Regions from separate parts of the Pseudarthrobacter sp. SSS035 genome, predicted to be linked through region 3. Evidence: riboswitches for the same ligand, from Rfam matches in the RefSeq annotation. Region 3 holds a riboswitch; each other region holds the start of a gene.
What was found. Region 3 has a riboswitch for cyclic di-AMP ahead of MUN23_RS04320 (C40 family peptidase). Riboswitches for the same ligand answer to the same signal wherever they lie in the genome.

Region 1 (4,336 bases), 1.9 Mb from region 3:
TGGGCGATGCCGTATGCGCCCGAGTACGGGTTGGTGGCGGTGGTCAGCCAGTTCGACTCCTTGGTCCACAGCGACGCCAGGCACGGAAACTGATCCTGGCCCCAGCCGTAGGCGCCCAGCTGCCCGGCTGCGTAGTTCTTGGCGCCCGCGGGGTCGTTCACAGCGCCTCCCGGAACGGAAGGCACGACGACGACGGGCGGCGGGACCGGCGTCGGGCTCGGGACTGGAGGCGGGGCGGGCACTCCCGGTACAGCAGGTGGGGCCGGCGCCGGTTTCTGTGCAGCGGCAAGGGCCGCCGCCTTGGCTGCCGCCTCCGCCTGTTGGCGCGCCTGTTCCTGCGCCGCGGCCCGCTTGGCGGCCTGCGCCGTTTCATACGCGGCCAACGCCACCTGGCCCTGCCGGAACTCCCCCTCCACCGCAGCCGTGGTGCCCTTGAGGGAGGCCAGCTGCGCGGTCAGTTCCTGGCCGTGCTCCTGCTGCTCCGCGATCTGCCGGGACATGGCCTGCTGGGCGGATTGGGCGGCGTCGAGCTTGGTTCTGGCTTCGCTGGACAGGCGCTCGCGTTCGGCCCTGGCCGCCTGCTCCTGATCGGCCAGGGCACGCGAAATGCGTTCGGCGCCTGCGGATTTGTTGACCAGGGCCGCAGTCTTATCGCTGACGATCTGGACGATATTCAGGCCTTGAATGCTGTTGTTCTGTACGGCGTCGAGGGCAACGAAGAAACCCATGTTGGTTCCACCAGTCTTGTACGACTGGGCCGCCAGGGCGCCGATTTCCTTCTTGTACTGTCCCAGTTCGGCCGCGGCGCGTGCCGTCTGGGCCGTGAGTGCGTCCACCGTGGAAGTGGCGGCCTGAAGTGCCGCTTCGGCCTTGGCATACTCCGCGGCGGACGTTACGGCCGCATTGCCCAGCGTCTCTGCTTCAGCCTGAAGTCCGCCCAGCAGCCCATTGATCCTGGCGACTTCTGCCGCTTTGCCAGCCTCGCTTTTCTTGGCGTTCTGCACGTCCTGCCACGAGGGATACCCGCCGGGCGGCGCGTCGTCTGCGGCATGCGAGGGAAGCAGCGCAGCCGACCCCACCAGGGCGACCGCCAGCAGGCCGGCGAGGGCGGGCAGCCGCATTTTTTGAACAATCCGGGACATAGTTGGTGAGCTTACCGGGCATATACGGATTACGGGGCCTGACCTGCAACATCGTTACCGAGGAGGGAGGGAATCCGAGATGAAGCACGGGTGGATTTCACGCCTACATTCCGTTACCGGAATGTGACATTGTCGATAACCGGAAGTTATGGTCAAACGGTGGCCCGGCTCAAGCCGGGACATTCCCGCCAGTATGCCGAGCCCTGCCGCTGACCGGGATCCAGTCGCTTTCCAGCTGGCAGGGACGGGGGAACCACGTTTCCACGGCTTTTCGAAGCCTTGGGGTTAAGTCGGTATCGCTCCGTCCCGTGCGGCGGCGCTACCGGCCGGGTATCTCCGACCCGAACCCGACAGCTCACCCCGCAGGCATGGGAGAGGCGATCAACCGTGTCCAAGAATTCCGCTGCCGCACGCCATCGTGCGGTTCCTGCCCGCTCCACCGTCCTTATTGGCCTGTCTACTGCGGCCACAACACACCCCCTGACGTTTGGCCGGCCGGCCCTGGTGGCTATTGCTGCATCCGGCCTGCTGTTCAGCATTGGCGTCCCGGCTCAGGCCGGCGTCCACGGCCCGGACAACTCCGGGACTGCCAACACCCAGGTCCAAACCAGTGCGGCGGCAGCGGCTCCGGCCGCTGTTCCTCCGGCTTCCGCTGCAGCAGCCCCCGCCGCGGCCACCGTCCACACAGTCGTTTCGGGTGACACGCTGGGCCAGATTTCCGCCACCAACGGCGTCCCGCTCAACGACGTCCTTGCTGCCAATGGACTCTCGCTGACCAGCATCATCTACCCCGGCGACCAGATCCGGATCCCCGGTGCCGGCTACACCGCACCGGCTCCCGCGGCGAAGGCCGCGGCGGCGCCGGCCTCTCCCACCAACACCGGCATCCGGCTGGCGGCAACGTCCGCACCGGCGGCCCAGGCACCGGCCGGCTCGCTCGGCGGGGCCATCCTGGCTTCCGCCAACTCCCAGCTCGGCATACAGCAGGACTGCACCGCCATGGTGGAGAAGGCGCTGCGCTCGGTGGGTAAGAGCGTGGGCGACCTGGCTCCCGGCCAGTTCTTCCAGTACGGCGCGGTGGTGGGCACACCTGCCGCGGGGGATCTGGTCATCACGGCCGGCCATGTGGGCGTCTACGCCGGCAACGGCCAGGTTGTCAGTGGCGGGGTGGACGGTTTCAAAACCGAAGTGCACTCCATCAGCTGGCTCGCCGGAGCGTCCTTCGTCCGCGTAGCGTGATCCGACCATGCCCGACGGCCGCGGGCGGCACCCAGCCCCGCGCCGCCGTCGTCCATCCCTGGTGTTCGCTCAGGTCCCGCAGAAGGTCCGGTAGCTCCCGAAGTCCTCAGGGGCGGGGCCGGCGTAGCGTTCCAGCCCGGGGCGCTGCGTGTACGGATCGGCCAGGACGTCCACCAACCGGTTGAAGGGGTCCAGGTCGCCCGCAATAGCAGCATCCAGAGCCTCTTCAACCAGGTGGTTCCTGGGGATGTAGACGGGGTTGGCCCGGTCCATCAGGTCCGTGTCCGGCGCCAGGGCAAGCCACCGTGCGGCCCAGGCGTCGTAGGCGCCCGGGTCCGCAAACATGGACCGCGCAGTTTCCGGGGTTCCGCGGGCCGCCGAGCCGAGGCTCCGGAAGAAGGAGGTGTAATCCACCTTGCCTTCCTGGAGCAGCGCCAACACGCCGTCCACCAGGGGCGACGCGACGTCGTCGTGCGTGTCCGGGCGCAGCCCAAGCTTGGACTTCATGCCGGCTGACCAGGCAGCACTGTACAGCGTGCGGAAGGCGCCGAGGGATTCCACCGCGAGCGCCACGGCCTGGTCCTGGTCTTCATGGAGCAGGGGCAGGAGTGCCTCGGCAAGCCGGGTGAGATTCCATTCGGCGATGACCGGCTGGTTGGCGTAGGCGTAGCGTCCGTCCGCGTCGATGGAGCTGTAGACCGCGCCGGGGTTGAAGGCGTCCATAAACGCGCAGGGACCGTAGTCGATGGTCTCGCCGGAGATGGCCATGTTGTCGGTGTTCATCACGCCGTGGACGAAGCCCACCAGCATCCATTGCGCCACCAGGGACGCCTGCGCGGCTATGACCGCCTCGAAGAACGCGAGATAGGGCTTGCCGGCGAGCGCCGCGTCCGGGTAATGGCGGCTGATGGCATGATCGGCCAGACGGCGCAGAAGGTCCGTCTCGCCGTTGACGCGGGCGAACTGGAAGCTGCCGACGCGCAGGTGGCTGCTCGCCACCCGGGTGAGCACGGCACCGGGCAGCATGGTTTCGCGGCGGACGGGCCGGCCGGTGGCCACCACGGCGAGGGACCTCGTGGTGGGGATGCCCATGGCATGCATGGCTTCGCTGACGATGTACTCGCGCAGCATGGGACCGACGACGGCGAGACCGTCACCTGCGCGGGCGAACGGTGTCCGGCCGGAGCCCTTGAGGTGGATGTCCCGAAGCTGCCCGTGGATGTCCGTGACCTCACCCAGCAGGAGGGCCCGCCCGTCGCCGAGCAGGGGTGAGTAGCCGCCGAACTGGTGCCCGGCATAGGCCTGGGCCACCGGCGTGGCACCTTCAGGAATCTGGTTGCCGATCAGCAGCCGCGTCCCCTCGGGCGTCCGCAGCGAGGACGGGTCCAAGCCCAGCTCGGTGGCCAACGGCTCGTTCAGGACCAGCAGGTGCGGGTCAGGTGCTTCTTCCGCCTGCCAGGGAACCGCCAGCTCCTCGAGTTCGCGCGCGAAACGCCCGTCGAACGTGAGTGTCCATGGGATTGCAGTGCTCATGGTTCAAGCCTACCCGCGCCGGAGGCGGCGTCGACGGCGTAAAATTTTGGGTACCGGTTCATCACTGCTCAGGGCAGTGACGGTCATGGGAAGGTCGCGGTCCTTATGGTCAAAAATCCGTTCGGGCATCATCAGCGCGAGGACGTAAAGGCTGCTGACGCAGCTAAGCGAACCCACCGGACCTGGCTGCGGCGGGAGGATGCGGGTTTTGAGCACGGGCGGAGCAGCCTGTTCCTCGTGGCTCATGATCTTCCCCAGCCTCCCACTGTGACCTGCATCCAGGGACATGAGGTCCGGGACGGGGAAACCACGTGCGACCACGGGCATCCAATCGGGTGACGGCAGCGGCCCCGGGCCGCTCAGTATTGCCGGCCCCGGGCCGCTCAGTATTGCCTCAGACGTGCTGTCCGAACCAGGCGAGG
Region 2 (4,336 bases), 200 kb from region 3:
TTCAACGGCAGGCCGGACCCGCTTGACTCCCGCGGACAGAGCGTGGGAACGCTGAATGCGCGGATCCTGAACGGCCAGATCCCCAGCGGCGGTTTCCTGGACTCGGACACCACGCGCCTACCCCTCGACGCCGAAGACAAGCAGACCCTGCTGGCGCTGGCGCAGAACGGCCTTCCCGTGAACCGCTCGCTGTCCAACGGGGATTACCGGATTGTGGCCGTGCAAACCGGCTACGGCGATGTCCTTGTCACGGGCCTTCCGCTCGCCGCCAAGGAGAGCACGCTGGCATCGCTGGTGTGGACCTTTGTTTTTGTCTCCTTGGGCGGCCTGGCGCTGATCGGACTGGCGGGAACCGTGCTGATCCGGCGCACCATGAAGCCGCTCGAGCAGCTTTCCGAGGTTGCAACCCGGGTGGCCCGGCTCCCGCTGGACGCGGGCGAGGTGGCACTCGCGGTGCGCGTCCCGCCGTCGAACTCCAATCCCGGAACCGAAGTGGGCAGCGTAGGGCACGCCCTCAATCTGATGCTGGACAACGTCGCCAACGCACTCGAGGCGCGGCAGCGGAGCGAGACCAAGGTGCGGCAGTTCGTTGCCGACGCTTCCCATGAGCTGCGCACCCCGCTGACCGCCATCCGCGGGTACACGGAGCTGATGCGGATGACCGAGGACTTCACGCCGGACGGCCGGAAATCCCTGGCCCGGGTCCAAAGCCAGTCCGAACGCATGACCACCCTGGTGGAGGATCTGCTCCTACTTGCCCGGCTCGATGAGGGCCAGCCCCTGAAGCTCAGCGAAGTAGACCTCACACAACTCGTGATCGAAACCGTCAGTGACGAGAAGGTCATCGCCCCGGACCACCACTGGCGCCTTGAACTGCCTGACGAGCCGCTCGCCATCACGGGTGATGCGTCCCAACTGCGTCAGGTGCTTGTCAACCTGCTCTCCAATGCGCGCAAGCACACGCAGCCGGGGACCACGGTGGTCACCGCTGTCACGAAGTCTGCCAATGGCGGCGCAGCGGTGACGGTAACGGACGACGGCGGGGGCATCCCTGCGGAATTCGTGGACCACGTTTTCTCCCGGTTTGCCCGCGCAGACGCGGCGCGCAAGGGTACGGCACCGGCCTCGGGCGCCGGGGCGTCCGAAGGCACCAGCGGCCTGGGCCTGTCCATTGTCCAGTCGATCATGGAGGCCCACGGCGGGAGCGTGGAAGTGACATCGCGGGCCGGGCGGACAGAGTTCGCGCTGCTTTTCCCGACCGGCATCCTGGCATCATCATCAGACACCCGGGCACAGCAAGGCGACACACCGCCGTCGTGATTCTCGTTACCTAAATGTGACTTAAGCCGCCAGCTCCGGTACCGTCGATATGGTGTGGTTCCCGTTTGGGCCGCATATCCGGATGACGCCAAGCTCTGCCGCTTCCCGGATTCCGTTTTCAGAGGCAGAGGCGGGGGACCCACCGTCCCGGGCACCAGGTGCCCTTTGGGGTTAAGCCAACACGTGATTGTGCCGTGTGGCCGGATGCCCTCATCCGAACCCGACAGCTAACTCCGCAGGTGTGAGAGGCGATCCATCATGTCTGAATTCAAGGTAGAACCGCGCCCGCAGGGCGACAACAAGTCCAATAGCCACCGCAAGCAGACCCGCTTCGGCGCAGCTATGTCCCCACTCTCCAGGGCCGCCCGGATTCCCTCCGTGGGCCAGCGCGTCGCGGTGTTCGCCACCGCGTGCGCCCTGTTGGTCGGTGTAAGCGCCGCAGCACACGCTTCCGAGTCGGCCTCGCTTGCGGCCAGCGCCAACCAGGCCGCCGAAGAAGAGAACGCCCAGTCGAAGCTCAGCTTCGAAGCGGCTGAGATCCAGGCCCCGGCCACTCCGGAAGCGGCTCCGGCTGAAATCAACGTCGCGCCCCAGGCCGCCGATCCGGCACCCGCCCCGGCACCCGAACCCGCTGCCACTCCTGCTCCGGCCCCGGAACCTGCACCCGCGCCTGTTGTGGCCGTCAACGACCCCGCAGGAGCGCAGGCCTACGCTGCCGGGCAGCTGGCGACGTACGGCTGGTCCGCTGACCAGATGCAGTGCCTGCAGACGCTGTGGACCAAGGAATCCGAATGGACCACCACGGCCACCAACGCCAGCAGCGGCGCGTACGGCATCGTCCAGTCATTGCCCGCTGAGAAGATGGCGAGCGCCGGCGCGGACTACGTCACCAACTACCGCACGCAGATCAACTGGGGCCTGAACTACATCCAGGAGCGCTACCAGTCACCGTGCGGCGCGCTGAACTTCCACCTGTCGCACAACTGGTACTAGGCCGACTGAGCGGCGCCGGCGGTTGGCGTCGCTGAGCTGCACGCCGCGCCGGCGGATCACAAGTGGCGGATCACGAAAGTGATCCGCCGGCGTCAAGCCGGAAAGAAATGAGCTGCCGTCCCGCGGCGTCCGTTTCCACGGAGGCGGTCACGGCACGGTAATCCGCGACATGCAGCACGCCTGCCGGCAGCTCGCCCGTGTTGGGACCCACCGCCACCGTACGGATACCTGCGGCAACACCTGCAGCGATTCCTGCGGGCGCATCCTCGAATACCACGGCGTCCTCCGAATTGACGCCCAGCAGACCGGCGGCCATCAGATAGCCTTCCGGGTGCGGCTTGCCCCGTGTGACCAGGTCCGCCGTCACGGCCGTGGCCGGCATGGCCAGTCCGGCGGCGTGCATGCGGATGTCCGCGAGGGTCCTGTCCGCTGAGGTCACCAGGGCAACTGCCTGGGCCGGGAGGCTGCGAAGCAGGCGGGCAGCCCCCGGCAACGCGACGATACCGGCAGTCCGCACCCGTTCCATCGCGCCGAGTTCCGCAGTGAGCGCCACGACGTCGGCTCCCTCCGGCGCGAACCGGCGCACGGTATCGGCAGCCTGGACGCCGTGCGAAGTGCGCAGGATTTCGGCGATGTCCAGGCCGTACCGGGCCGCGAATTCTCCCCAGACCTCTTCGACCACTGCCGTGGAGTCCACCAGTGTGCCGTCCATATCGAAAAGAACGGCACGGCAGGTCAGCGTTTGTGTAGCCGGTGTTCGTGTGGCGGCAGGTGTGGGGATGTTCATGCTGCCTATTTTGCCTTAGGCGTTACCGGCTTAGGTGTCACGGGCTTAGGCGTTACGATCCGAGGCATCACGCCCTTAGGCGTCACGGCTCGGGATGTACTGCACCGCCCACTTGTTGCCGTCGGGATCGGCGAAATAGACGAAGTGCCCCCAGTCCTGGATGTCTATGTCGCTGACCTCCACACCGTTGCCCTTGAGGTGGTCGTGGGCAGCCTGGATGTCGCTGACCACCATCTGCAGGCTTGGGGCCGTACCCGGAGGGGCGTCATTGAGGCCCTCGCCAATACAAATGGAGCAGGCGGATCCCGGCGGGGTCAGCTGGACGAAGCGGATGCCATCCATGGGCCGCTCGTCGAAATCCGGGTTGAATCCAACTTTGTTGACGTAGAAATCCTTGGCGCGGTCCACGTCGGATACGGGCACAAAAACGAGTTCAAGTTTCCAGTCCATGCGCCACAGGCTAACGGCGCCGGCAGAAAAGCGGAAGACCTGAAATCCGAAGCAGCCCAGAATTAGCCGGCGATGCCGTACAGGCGGTCGCCGGCGTCGCCCAGCCCGGGAACGATGTAGGACTTCTCGTCGAGCCGTTCGTCAATGGAGGCCAGCACGATGGTCACATTGGCCTCGGCCAGTTCCTCTTCGAGCTTTGCCAGGCCTTCCGGCGCGGCCAGGAGGCAAATGCACGTGACGTCGGAGGCGCCGCGCTTGAACAGGAACTTGATGGCTTCGCGCAGTGTTCCGCCGGTGGCAAGCATGGGATCCAGCACAAAGATCTGCCGGTCCGTCAGGTCCTCCGGGAGCCGCTCCGCGTAGGTGATGATGTCCAGGGTTTCCTCATCGCGGGCCATGCCCAGGAAGCCCACCTCAGCGGTGGGGACCAGCTTGGTCATGCCCTCAAGCATGCCGAGCCCGGCGCGCAGGATGGGAACCACCAGAGGCGTGGGCTTGGTGAAAGCGGTGCCCACTGTGGTGCTGACCGGCGTCTCGATGGTGACCGGCTGGGTGCGGACCTCACGGGTGGCTTCGTAGGCCAGGAGGGTCACCAGCTCTTCCGTCAGCTGCCGGAAGACCGGTGACGGAGTGTTCTTGTCCCGCAGGACGGTGAGCTTATGGGCGACCAGCGGGTGGTCCACAACGAGAGTGCGCATGCGTCAAAACTATCACCCGCGCGGGCAGCGTCCGGCCGGGAATCAGCTCGACGGATCGTCCCGCAGGGCGGGGTGTTCGAACGTGGGG
Region 3 (4,336 bases):
AGCGTCCACCCTCCCAGCTTAACCGCGCGGGCTGGAATACTGCGCGGGGCTGGAACTACCGTGGGGACCGGAACAGGGCGGCCCGCTCAGGCGGCCCGTTCAGGCAGCAGGAACGGATCCCAGGCCGGAGTAGGCTTCTCAAGTTCCTTGATCTGCCAGATGGTGCCATGCGGCGGTTCCGGATCAAACCTCAGCTTCCAGCCCATTTCGGCCGGCGTGTGGTCACCCTTGGTGTTGTTGCACCGTAGGCACGCGGCCACCAGGTTCTCCCAGGAGTCGGCGCCGCCACGTGATTTGGGCTGCACATGGTCGATGGTGTGCGCACCTTTGCCGCAATACGCGCACCGGTGGCCGTCCCGCCGCAGGACTCCGCGGCGGGAGACTGCGCTGCTCTGGTTGTATCTGGGGCGGATGTAGCGGTTCAGGAGAATCACGGACGGTCGGCCCAGTATCTCCTGCGGTCCCACCACAGGATCATCACCCTCGGCAATGACACTGGCCTTGCCCGTGAGCACAAGCACCAGCGCCCGGCGGAAGGTGACTACCGCCAGCGGTTCATATCCAGCATTCAGAACGAGAGTGCGCATGCACGTACCTCTTTGTGGCCGCACCCGTCAGGGGCACGAGGGCCGGCTGCCCCCGGCATGTCCGGGCTATGGATCGACACCACAAGAGTAAACAAAGAATCCCGGGATCAGCTAATCGCCGAAGCGGCCGCCGTCACGTGTCGGATTCGTGCACCTCACCGGATCAGGGCAGCAGGCAGCAGACAGCAAAGGACCCCCGCCGTGTGGCGAGGGTCCTTCGAAGGCTGAATCAGCTGCTAGGACACGCGGATGAAGACCGGTCCCGAGCCAACGTTGGCGCTGAAGACAACGGTCTGGTTGCCGTTGTAGCCGCCGTGCACTGCCTGGCCATTGCCGGCGTATACGGCAATGTGGGCCATGCCCGCGCCGCCGTCGGCGTAATAGATCAGGTCGCCGGGCTGGGCCTCGGCGGCGCTGACGGTCTGACCCAGGGACAGGTACCCTGCGGGCCAGCCGTGGTAGTTGATGCCCACGGCGGCCAGGGCGTTGGTCACCAGCATGGTGCAGTCCTGGCTGACGCCGAGCTGTGCATAGGCTGCAGACAGGATGGCCTGGCCCTTGCCGCTGGCGGAGACCGGCGCCTTCGGAGCGGCCGACGCTACCGTGAGGGTGGCCGCGGCCTTGGCCGGAGCCGGAGCTTCAACAACAGGCGCGGGAGCCTCAACGGGAGCCGGCGTGGTGGTCACTGCGGGCTTCTCGTAGGAGATGGCAATGGTGGAAGCAGCCGAAATGATGGCCGGGGCGGAAACCTCAGCCTCAAGGTTCGAAGCGGACGCAGCTTCACGCTGGACGCCGGTGTCAGCCGCGTTCGCAGCGATACCACTGGTCAGGACAAGGCCGGAAGCAGCAGCGATAACCGCAGCCTGACGGCCCATGCCGCCGGCGTTGTCGCCGACAGCCTTGGCAATGACAGCCAGCGAGTTGGTCTTGGCGACCTCGGCGCGGTGCCGTGCAACAGTTGCACGTGTAGTCATTAATTTTCTCTCTTTCGTTTTCCTCAGGACCGCGTGGGCAGCCTGAGGGCTTTGGACGCGCCGGCATCTTGGGGGTACGCCGGCACGCCCCGAACGGGGATCTAGCGAAAAGGTTCCAGCGAAGAACGGCTCCGGCAGCACGGGGCTGCGGGAACTACTGGGTTGCAGGAACTACGGGGCCAGCGTGAAGAAGGATCCGCCGCCCGTGGATGCCACCGAGTGGAGCAGCGTGCCCTGTGACGGGTTCAGTGCGCTGATCATCATGCCGTTGCCGACGTAAATGCCAACGTGGGCGCCGCCATTCTGCATGACCAGGTCACCGGGGGCCGGTGTGGCGGTGGGCCGCATGGCCGTCCAGGCATTGGTGCGGGGAATGCTGATGCCGGCCTGGGCGTAGACCCACTGCGTGAAGCCGGAGCAGTCCCAGCCGTTGGGAGTGGTGCCGCCCCAGAGGTAGGGGTGTCCGATACCGGTGTAGGCAAGTGCTGCCAGACCCGAAGCGGCAGCGGAGGAGACAGTGTCAGCGAGCTTGGAGGCCGCGGCCTCGGTTGCGGCAGCACCCTGAGCCCCGGTTTCGGAGGCCGTGGACTGCGCACGGACCCTCTCAACCTTCGGCGCCGGCGTCGTCTTGATGACGGGGCGTTCGAAGGAAACGGTAGCCGTGGGCGCGGCAGTTACGGCAAGTGCCGTCTGCGCGGAACCGGACTCGGTAGAGGCGGAAACGCCGGCGGTGGAATCCGCAGCGTTGGCCGGAAGCCCCATGCTCAGGATCAGACCTGATGCAGCTGCGATAACAGCAGCCTGGCGACCTACGGTCCCGGCATTGGCACTGACGGCCTTGGACACGGAGCCCAAGGGGTTAGTGCGAACCGGTTGTGCGCGGTGACGCGCAGAAGTATGGCGTGAAGACACGAAGGTAGCCTCTCCCAATGCCTGCGAGGTGAGCTGTCGGATTCGGATGGGAGTCACCCGGCCGCGCTGCTTCACAGTGGAAGCTTTGCGACTTAACCCCAAGGCCTTCAGAATCGAAGACCAAAATTGGTTCCCCCGCCCCTGCCAGACGATGTCATGCGAACGGACCTTGAGCGGTGGCAGAGCTAGGCAATCCACTCAAGAACGTCAACTTCGGAAAAGTTGACGCGCTTTAGACGTTACAGGAGTTCCGAGCCAATGTCACATTCAGGTCACGGCACGTCGCCGCGATTCGAGAGTTGGCCATCATTTGGGTCAGAGCCAGCCGGTGGGGTCAACGACTTCGCCATTGACCTGGACCTCGAAGTGGAGGTGGCAGCCCGTGGACGCGCCCGTGGTGCCGCTGAGGGCAACAACGTCGCCGCGGCTGACTGTCTGGCCTACCCTGACGCTGGCGGAGGAGAGGTGGTTGTAAGTGGTTTCAAGGCCATTGCCGTGATCCACCACCACGCGGTTGCCGCCGCCGTACTGGTGCCAGCCAACGAAGGTGACGGTACCGCTGGCAGCGGCCAGGACAGAGGTTCCGCACTGTGCCACGAAGTCCTGGCCACGGTGGAAGTCGCCGGAGCCGCCGGTAATCGGGCTGACTCGGAATCCGAAGGGTGAGGCCGTAGCCAGCTGGGCGAGCGGCGAGCCGAGGCTTCCGGCAGAGGCGGCGCGGGTAATGGATCCCGCGGACTGGGCACTCAGGAGCTGCTTCAGTTTGCCGTCGGGATCACCCTGGGTCACCACGGACGAGCGGCTGAAATCAATTTGGGCGGCGGCTTCGGCGGTCACTTCGGGCTGCGGAGCAGCGGAAACGGCCGACGCAGCCTGGCCGGGTGCCGGAGTGGCCATCACGGGGCCGGTCACAGGAACCGTCACGGTGAGAGCCAGGCCTGTTGCTGCCAAGGCGATGCCGGCCTTCTGGCCGAGGCCACTGGCGGCGGCGAAATCCGTCATCTGCCGGAAGGGTCCCCGGCGGCGGCGGGCTTCCCGCTGTGGGTCGCGGGGCCTCTCCGCGCTGAAATCCTCGGCCACTCTGGGCGCCGAAGCGGGACCCACCGCGCGACGGCGGCCCCTGGAGTATTGCGTGGTCAAGAATGTTCCTCTCTGGGTAGCCTGCGAAGTTAGCTGTCGGATTCGGGTCAGAGAGTTCAAAGACCCGGTCCGCCGTGACAAGCACTTGGCGCAGAGATATCCCGTGAGGATCCTTCGCTGGAAGAGGCTTGCTGCTGACGGACTTAACCCCAAGGCAGTCTTACGACTGCCGGTTGTGGTTCCCCCGCCTCTGCCAGTTGGTGACTGATGCACCTGATCCGCTGGCAGAGCTCGGCTCCGGATCAGGTAACGCTTTTGTATCGACGCTGAGTTTCAACTATAGGTGATTAACTTGGACAGTAACAATTCCGTTATCTTTGCGGAACCTTGCCTCGCTGCGCTATGGCGCGGCCCCACGCGCGGCCCCACGCGGCGGACCGCCTTCCCGTCAGCTGACGGAAACGAAGACGTGGGATGCCACTTCCGGGGGCAACTCGAGCGCCCCTTCGATTCCCGGCACGCGCACGGAAATGTACTCCCCTACGCGCTCCAGGGACACCGTGGCACCAGGCCTGATCCCGCCTTCATCCAGCTGGACCAGCAGCTCAGGTTCCACCTGGATGGGCTCGGCCAGCCGGCTGACTGTCACGTTCGACGCCGGCCCGTAGCCCTGCATCGCATCAAGGAGATTAATCACACCGGCGTCAGGGAGCGCGGGCGCCGGTCCGCCCAGGGCAGCCAGCCCGGGGATGGGGTTGCCGTAAGGAGACTCCGTGGGGTGGT

Region 1: another riboswitch for cyclic di-AMP. It lies ahead of MUN23_RS18935 (LysM peptidoglycan-binding domain-containing protein); the one in region 3 lies ahead of MUN23_RS04320 (C40 family peptidase).
Region 2: another riboswitch for cyclic di-AMP. It lies ahead of MUN23_RS05100 (hypothetical protein); the one in region 3 lies ahead of MUN23_RS04320 (C40 family peptidase).

The regions. Positions count from the first base shown of each region.
Region 1 covers NZ_CP096882.1:4,078,579-4,082,914, reverse strand. Annotated here, with positions in the region: gene MUN23_RS18940 (lytic transglycosylase domain-containing protein) at 1-1,142, opposite strand, end outside; cyclic di-AMP (ydaO/yuaA leader) riboswitch at 1,355-1,526, shown strand; gene MUN23_RS18935 (LysM peptidoglycan-binding domain-containing protein) at 1,530-2,381, shown strand; gene MUN23_RS18930 (YdiU family protein) at 2,451-3,914, opposite strand; gene MUN23_RS18925 (hypothetical protein) at 3,924-4,160, opposite strand; gene MUN23_RS18920 (dienelactone hydrolase family protein) at 4,309-4,336, opposite strand, start outside.
Region 2 covers NZ_CP096882.1:1,138,973-1,143,308, forward strand. Annotated here, with positions in the region: gene MUN23_RS05095 (cell wall metabolism sensor histidine kinase WalK) at 1-1,320, shown strand, start outside; cyclic di-AMP (ydaO/yuaA leader) riboswitch at 1,397-1,573, shown strand; gene MUN23_RS05100 (hypothetical protein) at 1,579-2,313, shown strand; gene MUN23_RS05105 (HAD-IA family hydrolase) at 2,384-3,100, opposite strand; gene MUN23_RS05110 (VOC family protein) at 3,176-3,550, opposite strand; gene upp (uracil phosphoribosyltransferase) at 3,613-4,248, opposite strand; gene MUN23_RS05120 (phosphatase PAP2 family protein) at 4,291-4,336, opposite strand, start outside.
Region 3 covers NZ_CP096882.1:943,422-947,757, forward strand. Annotated here, with positions in the region: gene MUN23_RS04305 (molybdenum cofactor guanylyltransferase) at 1-9, opposite strand, end outside; gene MUN23_RS04310 (HNH endonuclease) at 87-587, opposite strand; gene MUN23_RS04315 (C40 family peptidase) at 824-1,561, opposite strand; gene MUN23_RS04320 (C40 family peptidase) at 1,733-2,407, opposite strand; cyclic di-AMP (ydaO/yuaA leader) riboswitch at 2,478-2,640, opposite strand; gene MUN23_RS04325 (M23 family metallopeptidase) at 2,789-3,613, opposite strand; cyclic di-AMP (ydaO/yuaA leader) riboswitch at 3,617-3,860, opposite strand; gene MUN23_RS04330 (metal-dependent transcriptional regulator) at 4,002-4,336, opposite strand, start outside.